Regions from separate parts of the Streptomyces sp. cmx-4-9 genome, predicted to be linked through region 1. Evidence: riboswitches for the same ligand, from Rfam matches in the RefSeq annotation. Region 1 holds a riboswitch; each other region holds the start of a gene.

Region 1 (3,990 bases):
GTACGCGGAGACGAGCTCCTCGTAGTACTCGGTCATCTCGGCGGCCGAGCGGGACTGGCCCTCGAACTCGTACTTGCCGTCCTTGTAGAACTCGGACGCGGCGACGTCGAGCGCGAGCGCGATGTCCTTGCCCGGGACGTAGCCGGCCTGCTTGATGGCCTCGACGATGAGGTCGAGCGCGGCGCGGTTGGACTCCAGGTTCGGGGCGAAGCCGCCCTCGTCGCCGAGACCGGTGGAGAGGCCCTTGGTGTGCAGGACCTTCTTGAGGGTGTGGTACACCTCGGCACCCCAGCGCAGCGCCTCGGAGAAGGACTCCGCGCCGATCGGGGCGATCATGAACTCCTGGATGTCGACGTTGGAGTCCGCGTGGGACCCGCCGTTGAGGATGTTCATCATCGGGACGGGCAGCAGGTGCGCGTTCGGGCCACCGAGGTAGCGGAAGAGCGGCAGGTCCGAGGCCTCGGACGCGGCGTGCGCGACGGCCAGGGAGACGCCGAGGATGGCGTTGGCGCCGAGGGAGCCCTTGTTGTCGGTGGCGTCCAGGTCGAACATGGCCTGGTCGATCAGGCGCTGCTCGGTGGCGTCGTAGCCGACGAGCTCCGGGCCGATCTGCTCGATGACGGCGAGGACGGCCTTCTCGACACCCTTGCCGAAGTAACGGTTGGGGTCACCGTCACGGAGCTCGATGGCCTCGAATGCACCGGTGGAGGCGCCGGACGGGACTGCAGCACGGCCGGTGCTGCCATCGTCGAGGCCCACCTCGACCTCGACCGTGGGGTTGCCTCGGGAGTCCAGGATTTCCCGGGCTACGACGACGTCGATGGACGGCACGAGCATCTCCTTCTGGGATGTGACGCTGGGTGTGCGGTGGCAGGTGGGCCGTGGGACCGGCCTTGCCGCCTAGAGCCTAACCGGCTCCGGGCACTGGGCCTGCCGACCGCCCGGGTCCTGGGACGAAAAAGGGCCCGAATACCCCTGTTCCAGGACATAGGACTCTCGACCCGGGCGGTACGGCCGGTACACGCAGCACCGCCCGGCGCGTGGAAGGGACGCGCCGGGCGGTGGTGGCGTGCACGGCTCCGGCCGGGGCCGGGAGCCGTTTCGCGGTCAGGACCGCGGTGTTCAGTTGAGCTTGAGCTTCTGGCCCGGGAAGATCAGGTCGGCGTCCGTCACGATGTCCTTGTTGAGCTCGTGGAGGTGCTCCCAGCCGCCCTGGACGCCGTTGGCCTCGGCGATGACACCCAGGGTGTCGCCGGCCTTGACCTCGTACGAGCCGGTGCCGGTCTTCGGGGCGCCGGTCTTGGGCGCCTCGGTCTTCGGGGCGGCCGGCGCCTTCGGCTTGACCGGGGCGGGGGCCGCGGAGCGCTCGGAGCGGGTGACCGGGGCCTCGGAGCGCTTGGTCTCCTTCTTCGGCTCGGCCTTCTTCTCCTGCTTCTTCGGCTCGGCCTTCGGCTTGGCGGGGGCCTGGGCCGCGCCGCCGTTGTACGAGGAGTTCGACAGGCCGACACCGCAGGACGGCCAGGCACCCTTGCCCTGGCCCTTGAGGACCTTCTCGGCGACGGCTATCTGCTGCGACTTCGACGCCTGGTTGGCCTGCGCGGCGTACGCCTTGCCGCCGTACGCGGCCCAGGTGGAGGACGTGAACTGCAGGCCGCCGTAGTAGCCGTTGCCCGTGTTGATGGCCCAGTTGCCACCGGACTCGCACGCGGCGACACGGTCCCACTCGGAGACCGTGGCGGCGCTGGCGGAGCCCGCGGCCATCAGCGGGGCGGCGACTGCCACACCGGTGACACCGGCGAGCGTGACGATGCGAGCGGCCTTGGAGGCGCGGCGGTGCTTGCCCTTGCCGGAAAGCAGCATGGAGTTTCTCCTCACCGACGCCTGCGAGGTGAGCTGTCGGGTTCGGGCGAGTGAGTTGCCCGGCCGTGCGACCTAGCGCACGTCTTGACCCCTAGCCGGTGGCGTGACCGTCTCTCAACGGCCGCTCCCGGCGCTTACCTTGGTTCCCCCGCTCCTGCCTTCGGCGCTTGACGCGACGACTGTTCCCTCCGTCCGCCGGCAGGATTCGGCGATGCGGTCGAAGGAGCCCGCGGTGGCGAGCGATTCAGAAGGTAGACAGGTCTCCCCCCGATGTTCAACGAGCAACATCGGGGGAAAACCACCCCTACTTGCCCCCTTCGAGGGGGTGTTTGCCCAGGTGGGGACGGGCTTTTCCGCACCCGTACGGCGGGACACGCCAGTTGACCTGAAGAGACACATGTCTCACTTACAGAAAACGGACAATCAGGTTTTTACGGGTGTCCGAAGTGCCGGTCTTACTTGGTTAGATCCAGGTTTTGGCCGGGCTTGATGAGGTCGGCGTCCCCGCCGATGACCTGCTCGTTGGCCTCGTAGAGCGCGTTCCAGCCCCCCTGGAGGCCCTTGGCGTCCGCGATGGCCGTCAAGCTGTCGCCCGATTTGACCGTATAGGTCGGTTCTGGTGTCGCGTCAGGTGTGGCGGGCGCCTCGACGGCGGGCGTGCCGCGATGCTTCCCGCCGCCCCCGGCCGGGACCGAGGGGTCCGGTGAGGGAGCCGGGGCGGTCGGATCGGCCGGGGCGGTCGCCGGGACCGCGGAGCCGGCCGCGGGCGCGCTCGGGTCGGCGGGCGCGCTCGGGTCGGCGGGCGCGGACGGATCGGCGGGCGCGGAGGGGTCCGGGGTGGGGGCGGGGGCCGTGGGGTCCGCCGGGGCCGTGGTGGCGCCGTCCGGGGTCTGCGGGGCCGAGGGGTCCGCCTCTGCGGGCAGGTCCGGCGCCGGCATGACGGGCAGTCCGCTGGAGGGCGCGAGGGGGCCGTCGGGGATGACGAACGAGGGGCTGCCGGACGGGCTCGGCTCGGGAGTGGGGGCGCCGAAGTCCTTCGCCGGGGCTCCCTGGCCGCCGACCGGCACGGTCGCGTCCGGGCGGGACGGGGAGGGGGCGATGGGGCCGGAGCCGCCGGGCAGGCCGGTGTCCACCTGGGCGGCGGGGCCCTGCTGGGTGAGGCCGGCCGAGCTCGCGCACAGCGGCCACGCCTGCGGTCCCTGCGAGGCCAGCACCCGCTCGGCCACGGCTATCTGCTGGGAACGGCTGGCCAGGTCGGCCCGCTCGGCGAAGTCGAGCCCGCCGGCGTTCTTCCACTGCTCCTGCGTGAACTGCAGCCCGCCGTAGGCGCCGCTGCCGTGGTTCGCACTCCACGTGCCGCCGCTCTCGCACTCGGCGACCGCGTCCCACGTGGAGGTGTCGGCGGCCGTGGCGCCGGTGGCGGCGAGCAGCGGCAGGGCCAGCGCGGAGCCAGTGACTCCGGCGGTGACTACCAGCGCGGGGACCTGGCGGGGGCGTCTGTGGCGGCCGTTCCCGGAACGCATGAGGGTGCACCTTTCGCATAACGGCGGGGTAACGGCAGAACCTAGCCCCCTTCGAACGGTTGTCACAAGTTCGGCAGTTGCCTGACGTACGGTCAGCGCCCCTTCATGCGTTCCGGGGTGCGAAGCGGACCGGAAGCGTGCGCAGGCCACGCATGATCAGTCCGCCCCGCCAGCGCAGGTCCTCGGGGGGAATGGCAAGTTCCAGATCCGGCAGACGCGTCAGCAAACGCGCAAGCGCGGTCTGTCCTTCGAGTCGCGCGAGCGGAGCGCCCAGGCAGTAGTGGATCCCGTGGCCGTATCCGAGGTGCTGGTTGTCGCTCCGGGACAGGTCCAGGGTGTCCGGTTCGGCGAACCGCTCGGGGTCCCGGTCGGCCGCCGCGAGGACGACCAGCACCGGGTCCCCCGCCGCGATCCGGCAGCCGCCCAGGGCCAGCTCCTCGGTGGCGAACCGCCAGGTGGCCAGCTCCACGGGGCCGTCGTAGCGCAGCAGCTCCTCGACCCCGGTCTCCAGCAGGTCCCGCTCGCCGGCCGCGAGGGAGCGCTGGAGGCGCTCGCGCTGGTCCGGGTTCATGAAGAGGGAGTGGACCCCGTTGCCGATGAGGTTCAC
Region 2 (3,990 bases), on a different contig from region 1:
CGAGCCGTCCTCGAAGCTGCGCTTCTGCTGGTAGCCGGCGTCCGTGAACACCTTGATCATCTTGGTGTTGGCGGGCAGCACCTCGGCGGCGAACCGGCGGATGCCCCGCTCGCGGGCCACCGCACCGATGTGTTCGAGGAGGGCGGAGGCGACTCCGCGGCCCTGGTGGGCGTCCTGGACGAGGAAGGCCACCTCCGCCTCGTCGGCGGGGCCTGTCGCGGACCGCCCGTCGGCGCCGATCCGGTCGTAGCGGACGGTGGCGATGAACTCCCCGCCGACGGTCGCGGCCAGGCCGACGCGGTCCACGAAGTCGTGGTGCGTGAAGCGGCGCACGTCCCGGTCGGAGAGGCGGGGGTAGGGGGCGAAGAAGCGGTAGTACTTCGACTCGTCGGAGACCTGCTCGTAGAAGCTGACCAGCCGTCCGGCGTCCGCGGTGGTGATCGGCCTGATCCGGGCGGTGCCGCCGTCCCGCAGGACGACGTCCGCTTCCCAGTGGGCCGGGTACGAGGGGTCCGACTCGATGGTCATGGGGCCACCTTAGGCGGTGGCGCGGCCGGGCGGCCCTGGCGCGGCGCATCCGGCAGGGCGGCGCAAACCAGTGCAAGCTGGGGAGGGCCGAACGGCGGCGGATCCGGGCCCGAGGTCGGTCGGAGCATTCGGGACGCCGTGAGAGACTGGTCTAGACAACCGTAAGAACCTGAAGGGCATCACCATGGCAGAGCGCCGCGTCAACGTCGGGTGGGCCGAAGGCCTGCACGCTCGTCCCGCCTCGATCTTCGTCCGTGCGACGACCGCTTCCGGCGTCCCGGTGACCATCGCGAAGGCCGGGGGCGACCCCGTCAACGCCGCCTCCATGCTGGCGGTCCTGGGCCTGGGTGCCCAGGGCGGCGAGGAGGTCGTGCTCGCGTCCGAGGCCGAGGGCGCGGACGCCGCGCTGGACCGCCTCGCCAAGCTCGTCGCGGAGGGCCTTGAGGAGCTTCCCGAGACCGTCTGAGCCCTTCGGGTTCGCCGGAGCCGTGGTTCCCCCTGACCGGGGGGCCGCGGCTCTTGTGCGTGACGGCACGGGTATGCGGCATTCGGTGTGACGACGAAATGTGTGCACGGGAATTTACTGCGCGGGAATACAGCCCGACAGGATTGCGGCGCAGCGAATTCCGACCGGGCGAATACGTCATACATTCCGGTGCGATGCATGACGGGCGCGACGGAATTCCCCCCGGGCGGACCGGACAATTCCGCAAGGGGCCTGCGGAGCGGATACCAGCCCTTTGTATACGGCCCCTGTTAAGGCCGGCCGCCCGACATGTTGACGGCAGGTTGCGACATGCTCACCGCGGCCCGCGGCCGCAGCCGGTGGACCCCGGCCGCACGCTCGGCGTGGAGCGCGGTCAGCGCCCGGGCCCGCTCGGCGTCCCCGCGCGCCACGGCATCGACGATCGCTCCGTGCTCCGCCCAGGACTCGGCGGGCCGCTCCGGGGCTCCGACCGCGTACATCCAGGCGATCTTGTGCCGCGTCTGGGTGAGCAGCACGATCAGCCCGGGGCTGCCGGAGGCCTGGGCGAGGGTCTCGTGGAACCAGCCGCCCAGGGACCGCAGGTCCTCCCCCTGGCCCCGGCTGGCCCGCTCCCGGCCCAGTCGGACCAGCCCGCGCAGCACCCTGAGGTGGGCGTCGGTGCGGCGGCGGGCGGCCCGGGCCGCGGCGAGCGGCTCCAGGAGCATCCGCAGCTCCAGGAGGTCGGCCGCCTCCTGCCCGGTCGGCTCGGCCACCCACGCGCCCGCATGGCGCCGGGTGGTCACGAACCCCTCGGACTCCAGGGTCCGCAGCGCCTCGCGGACGGGGACGCGCGAGACTCCGTACCGGCGGGCCAGCACGTCCTCGGTCAGCCGGCTGCCCGGCCCGAAGACGCCGGAGACGATGTCCTCGCGAATTGCGGTGCATACCGCGTGGGCAGGAATACGCACGACCGACCTCCGCCTGTTTCCGTACGCCGTCACCGTGGATACACCGGCGCCATGTGCACACCGACTCTATGGCAATACACGGCGAATTCCGAGGGCGGCCGGAAATAGCGCGGATTTCCCCGGGGTTCAACGGCACGAAGGCCCCGGCTCGGAGAGCCGGGGCCTTCGGTGAAGCGGGTGGCGCTGCGGGTCAGAGGCTGACGCCGTGCGAGCGCAGGTACGCGACCGGGTCGATGTCCGAGCCGTAGTCGGCACCGGTGCGGGCCTCGAAGTGCAGGTGCGGGCCGCTGGAGTTGCCGGTGGAGCCCGACAGCCCGATCTGCTGGCCCGGGGTGACCTGCTGGCCGACGGAGACGCTCAGCGAGGCCATGTGGCCGTACTGGGTGTACGTGCCGTCGTTGTGCTTGATCACGACGTTGTTGCCGTAGGCACCGCCCCAGCCCGCCTCGACGACCGTACCGATGCCCACCGCGTGGACCGAGGTGCCGGAGGAGGCGCGGAAGTCGATGCCGGTGTGGCTGCCGGAGGACCACATGCCGCCGCCCGCGTGGTACTGGGTGCTGACGCTGCTGTCCACCGGGGCGACGAAGGTGTTGAGGCGCTTGCGCTCCTCCTCGCGGGCCGCACGCTCGGCGGCCTCGCGCTCGGCCTTCGCCTTGGCCTCGGCCAGGCGCTTGGACTCGGCGGCACGCTGCTTCGCGTCGGCCTCGGCCTTGGCCTTGGCCGCGGCGTGCTCTGCGGCACGCTGCTGGGACTCGGCCTGGTCCTCGATGTCACCTGCGAGGTCCTCGGCCACCACGACCGCGCCGAGGGCGTTGTCCTGGGCGGTGGTGTCGGTGTTGTCGGCCGCGAAGGCCGGACCGGCGAGGGAACCCACGACGCCGGTGGTGGCGAGGGCGGCGATACCGGCGTAGCCGGCGGTCTTGCGGCTCAGACGGCTGGTGCCACGGTGCTTGCCGGAACCGGCGGGACGACTGCCAAACGCCATGAAGGGGTTGATCCTTTCCTTCCTTCTCGCCTACCGGGTTAGCTGACGGGTTCGGAGCAGGAAGGTCTCCTACGGGCCTCCTCTTGCGAGGCGGTCCGATTCACCCCAGGGACGCATGTGGGTCCCCGGCTCCCCAGGCTCGCGCCTGACGGGGACTCGGCGATTGCTGTCCGGTGCCGCGGATGCGGCGGGTACCACTGACGAACAGCACCGCTGACGCTAGGCGGATCATCAGGAGATCACCAAACAGACGGGCCATTTTGTTGCGTACGCCACACCGCATAAAAGCAACCTCACCACTAAACGGACAAAAAGGGGTCCTGGCGAACATTCCGCCAGGACCCCTTCGGAGTGGGCCGGTTGGTGCACCTCGCGACGCTTGTTCCGCGCCCGTCCTGCGCCCGTCCCGCGCCCGTCGGGGCGTCAGTTGGTGACGACGCTCACTTCGCCGATGCCGAGGGCCCGCACGGGCTCCGCGATCTGCGCCGCGTCCCCGACGAGGACGGTGACCAGCCGGTCCACCGGGAAGGCGCTGACGACCGCCGAAGTCGCCTCCACGGTGCCGGTCTCGGCCAGTCGCGCGTACAACTGCGCCTGGTAGTCGTCCGGGAGCTCCTGCTCCACCTGGTCCGCGAGGGTCCCCGCGACGGAGGCCGCCGTCTCGAACTTCAGCGGTGCGACGCCCACCAGGTTCTGTACCGCCACGTCCCGCTCGGCGTCGGTCAGGCCGCCCTCCGCGAGGGTCCGCAGGACCTTCCAGAGGTCGTCCAGCGCCGGACCCGTGTTCGGGGTGTCGATGGAGCCGCTGATGGCGAGCATCGAGGCGCCCTTGCCGTCCGCGGTGGAGCGCAGGACCTGGCCGAAGGCGCGCACCCCGTAGGTGTAGCCCTTCTCCTCGCGCAGCACCTTGTCCAGACGGGAGGTCAGGGTGCCGCCGAGGCAGTACGTGCCGAGCACCTGGGCCGCCCAGACCCGGTCGTGCCGGTCCGGGCCGATCCGCCCGATCAGCAGCTGGGTCTGGACCGCCCCGGGCCGGTCGA
Region 3 (3,990 bases), on a different contig from region 1:
GGGCGTGGAGCCCGACCTGGTGTGCGTGGCCAAGGCGCTGTCGGGCGGCTACGTGCCGGTCGGCGCGACCCTCGGCAAGGACTGGATCTTCAAGAAGGTCTATTCGTCCATGGACCGGGTGCTCGTGCACTCCGCCAGCTTCGGTTCCAACGCCCAGGCGATGGCGGCCGGGCTGGCGGTGCTGTCGGTCATGGAGGACGAGGAGGTCGTGGCCAACGCCCGGGCCATGGGCGACCTGCTGCGCGGCCGGCTCGCGGCCCTGGTGGACACGTACGAGCTGCTGCACGAGGTACGCGGCCGCGGCCTGATGATCGGCATCGAGTTCGGCCGGCCGTCCTCGCTGGGGCTGCGCAGCCGCTGGAGCATGCTCCAGGCGGCCCGCAAGGGGCTCTTCGCGCAGATGGTGGTGGTACCGCTGCTCCAGAAGCACCGGATTCTCACCCAGGTCTCCGGCGACCACCTGGAGGTGATCAAGCTCATCCCGCCGCTGATCATCGACGAGCAGGACGTCGACCGGTTCGTCGGGGCCTTCCGCGCGGTGATGGACGAGGCGCACGGCGGGTCCGGCCTCATGTGGGACTTCGGCCGGACCCTCGTCAGGCAGGCGGTCGGCAACCGCTGACCGCCCGCTGCGGCGCGGGCCTCAGGCCCCGTCGGCGCTCAGCAGGCGCTCGCGGAGCCGGCCGAGGGTCTCGGGCGCCAGCCTGAGACCCTCGGCGAGGTAGCGCCCGACCCCGCCCCAGCGGGAGTCGATGACCTCGAAGGCGGCCTCCAGGTACGCGGCCCGGGCGTCGAAGAGCGGGGCGAGCAGCTCCATCACCTCGGGGGAGCGGGAGCCGGCCGGCTCGCCGCTGCGGCGGACCCGGTAGCGCCGGTGCGGGGCGTTCGACTCCAGGTAGTCCGCCACGATCGCCTCGCGCGGGACGCCGAGCGCCAGCAGGGTGACGGCCACGGACAGCCCGGCCCGGTCCTTGCCGGCCGCGCAGTGCATGAGGGCCGGCACGCTGTCCTCGGCGAGGGCGTGCAGGACCCGGCTGTGTTCGGCGGTGCGCTGCTCGATGATGGTGCGGTACGAGTGAGCCATCCGGGCGGCGCCCTTGCCGTCGCCGAGGACGGCGCGGAGCTGGTCGAGCTCGCCCTCGCGGACCATCTTCCAGAACTCCCGGCCGTCGGCGGGGTCAGACAGCGGGATGTTCACGTTCCTGACGCCGGGAAGGTCGATGTCGGGACCCTCCAGCGCGTGGTCGGCGGTGTTGCGGAAGTCGAAGACGGTGTGCAACCCGAGCGAACCGAGGAACTCTGCATCGCTTTCGGTGGCATGTGCCAGATGTCCGCTTCGGAACAGTCGTCCCGTCCTGACCCACCGTCCACCGGAGGCCGGAAGCCCGCCCAGGTCGCGAAAATTGCGCACACCGGTCAATTCGGGCTCCGGGGCCCGCTCCGGGCCGGGCGCCGGCGGGGCCGGGGGTATCTGCTGGGTCACGGAAGCTCCTCCGCATCGTCGTGGGGATGTCCGAATTACACTGGTTGACGCCAACTTGCCGTAGGTGGGAGCGAGATCGGGTGCCTCCCCGTGAGCCAGATCATACGGTGACCGTGAGTGTCTGATCACGGAGTACGAATGGCCCGGCAGGGACGGTTGTTGACACCCCGGAATGGACAGAGGGTGACGGTAATTCCGCCCGCCCCCCGTCCCTGTGATTCCGTCAGCAAATTCATGGCTTGTTCGCCGCGGCCGAACTCGATTAGCTTCGCCCTCAATCCGGGCGGACCGCCGAATCCTGCCGCCGCTCGGGAACCGCACCCGACTATTCACGCGCGCGGCAGGAGCGGGGGAACCAGGTAAGCCGCTGTACCGGGGCGATGCACCGGGACAGCTCGGGGTGAAGCCGTATCCACGGCCGGACATCTCCAGTCCGAACCCGACAGCTCACCTCGCAGGCGACGGAGAGGAATTCGCCATGCCCGCAAAGGGAAAGCACCGCCGTCCCAAGTCCGGTTCCCTGTCGCGGGGATTCGCCGTCGCCGGAACCGGGGGCGCCGCCCTCGCACTGCCGCTGATCGGCGCCGCGGGCGCCCACGCCGCCGGTGCGCCGGCCTCCGCACACACCGCCGCCCCCGTGGTCCGTGCCGTGCAGGCCGCCCCGCAGGCCGCGCAGCTCCCCACCGCTCTGCAGGCCCCGCAGGCCCCGCAGGCCGCCGCGCCGGCCGTGTACACCGTCGTGCCGGGCGACCACCTCTCCAAAATCGCCGCCGAGCGCCACCTGACCGGCGGCTGGGAGCAGCTGTACGCCGACAACCGCGAGGCGGTCGGCGCGGACCCGTCGCTGATCCACCCCGGTCTGCAGCTGACCCTCGGCGCCGAGGGCGCCCCGGCCCCTTCGCAGCCGGCCCCCGCCGAGCCCGCCCCGGCCCCCGAGCGGTCCGCGAAGAAGGCTCCGCAGAAGCCGGCCCCGCAGCAGGCGGCCCCGCGCAAGGCCGCCCCGCAGAAGGCCGCCCCGCAGAAGGCCGCCCCCGAGCAGCAGGGCTCCACCGCGAAGGCCCCCTCGGGCGCCGGATTCGTGGCGCCGGTCAGCGGCGGGATCTCCACCCAGTACAAGGTGTCCGGCAGCATGTGGTCCTCCGGCTACCACACCGGTGTCGACTTCATCGCCCGCTCCGGCACCAGCGTCAAGGCCGTCGGCGCCGGCACCGTGGTCTCGGCCGGCTGGAGCGGCTCGTACGGCAACGAGGTCGTCATCCGGCACGCGGACGGCAAGTACTCCCAGTACGCCCACATGTCCTCGCTGTCCGTCTCCTCCGGCCAGAGCGTCACCGCCGGCCAGCAGATCGGCCTCTCCGGCTCCACCGGCAACTCCACCGGCCCGCACCTGCACTTCGAGATCCGCACGGGTCCGTCCTACGGCTCGGACCTGGATCCGATCGCCTACCTCCGCTCGAAGGGCGCCAGCCTCTGACGGCACCCGCCGCCGGACCACGACCCGCGAGGAGCCGGGACCCGAGGGGGGTCCCGGCTCCCCGCGTACCCCCGTCCGGGCGGCCGGGTGGCGCAGATCACGGCCCGTCAACCCCTGCTTACGTTGGCGTAGGTTGCGGGCTGAGGTGAAGGATGTCGTCCCGTGGCAGCGACGACGACGAAACTCAAGACCATCGGCTCGTACGCGGCGATCGGGGACAGCTTCACCGAGGGCGTCGGGGACCCCGGACCGGGGGACTTCTACCTCGGCTGGGCGGACCGGTTGGCCGTGCTCCTGGCCGACCGGCGCGACGAGCACGACTTCCGGTACGCGAACCTGGCCGTGCGCGGGAGGCTCCTCGACCAGATCGTGGCCGAGCAGGTGCCGAGGGCCAAGGCCCTCGCACCCGACCTCGTGACCTTCTGCGCCGGGGGCAACGACATCATCCGGCCCGGCAGCGACCCCGACGACGTGGCGGAGCGGTTCGAGGCGGCCGTGGCCGACCTCGCCGGGGCCGTGGGCCAAGTCATGATCACCACCGGCTTCGACACCCGGGGCGTTCCCGTCCTGCGGCACATCCGGGGCAAGGTGGCGACGTACAGCGCCCACGTGCGGGCCATCGCCGACCGCTACGACTGCCCGGTGCTCGACCTGTGGTCGCTGCGGTCCGTGCAGGACCGGCGGGCCTGGGACACCGACCGGCTGCACCTCTCACCGGAGGGCCACACCCGCGTCGCCCTGCGCGCCGCCCAGGTCCTCGGCCTCCAGGTGCCCACCGACCCCGACCAGCCGTGGCCGCCGCAGCAGCCGCGCGGATCGGTGGACGTCACCCGCGACAACATCCAGTGGGCGCGCGAACACCTCGTGCCCTGGATCGGCCGCCGCCTGCGCGGAGAGTCCTCCGGCGACCACGTGGCGGCCAAGCGGCCCGACCTCGTCCCTCTCTAGCCCGCTCCTGCCGGGGCACACGGCGGACGCAAGCGGAATCCTTGGGGCCAGGTGTGCGTTGGGAGGGGGTAGAGCCCGACGACCA

The links. A riboswitch is a leader RNA that binds a small molecule or an ion and turns the genes downstream of it on or off. The one in region 1 is predicted to bind cyclic di-AMP.
Region 2: another riboswitch for cyclic di-AMP. It lies ahead of ACLJTM_RS32685 (M23 family metallopeptidase); the one in region 1 lies ahead of ACLJTM_RS29930 (transglycosylase family protein).
Region 3: another riboswitch for cyclic di-AMP. It lies ahead of ACLJTM_RS17480 (peptidoglycan DD-metalloendopeptidase family protein); the one in region 1 lies ahead of ACLJTM_RS29930 (transglycosylase family protein).

Annotation. Positions count from the first base shown of each region.
Region 1 covers NZ_JAEBEE010000010.1:288,065-292,054, reverse strand. The annotation lists gene eno (phosphopyruvate hydratase) at 1-837, opposite strand, end outside; gene ACLJTM_RS29930 (transglycosylase family protein) at 1,123-1,860, opposite strand; cyclic di-AMP (ydaO/yuaA leader) riboswitch at 1,864-2,036, opposite strand; gene ACLJTM_RS29925 (transglycosylase family protein) at 2,316-3,383, opposite strand; gene ACLJTM_RS29920 (cytochrome P450 family protein) at 3,487-3,990, opposite strand, start outside.
Region 2 covers NZ_JAEBEE010000013.1:24,104-28,093, forward strand. The annotation lists gene ACLJTM_RS32670 (GNAT family N-acetyltransferase) at 1-528, opposite strand, end outside; gene ACLJTM_RS32675 (HPr family phosphocarrier protein) at 713-994, shown strand; gene ACLJTM_RS32680 (GntR family transcriptional regulator) at 1,285-1,962, opposite strand; gene ACLJTM_RS32685 (M23 family metallopeptidase) at 2,153-2,950, opposite strand; cyclic di-AMP (ydaO/yuaA leader) riboswitch at 2,963-3,122, opposite strand; gene ACLJTM_RS32690 (M16 family metallopeptidase) at 3,374-3,990, opposite strand, start outside.
Region 3 covers NZ_JAEBEE010000005.1:242,549-246,538, forward strand. The annotation lists gene ACLJTM_RS17470 (aspartate aminotransferase family protein) at 1-622, shown strand, start outside; gene ACLJTM_RS17475 (tyrosine-protein phosphatase) at 644-1,483, opposite strand; cyclic di-AMP (ydaO/yuaA leader) riboswitch at 1,796-1,957, shown strand; gene ACLJTM_RS17480 (peptidoglycan DD-metalloendopeptidase family protein) at 1,962-2,957, shown strand; gene ACLJTM_RS17485 (SGNH/GDSL hydrolase family protein) at 3,120-3,905, shown strand.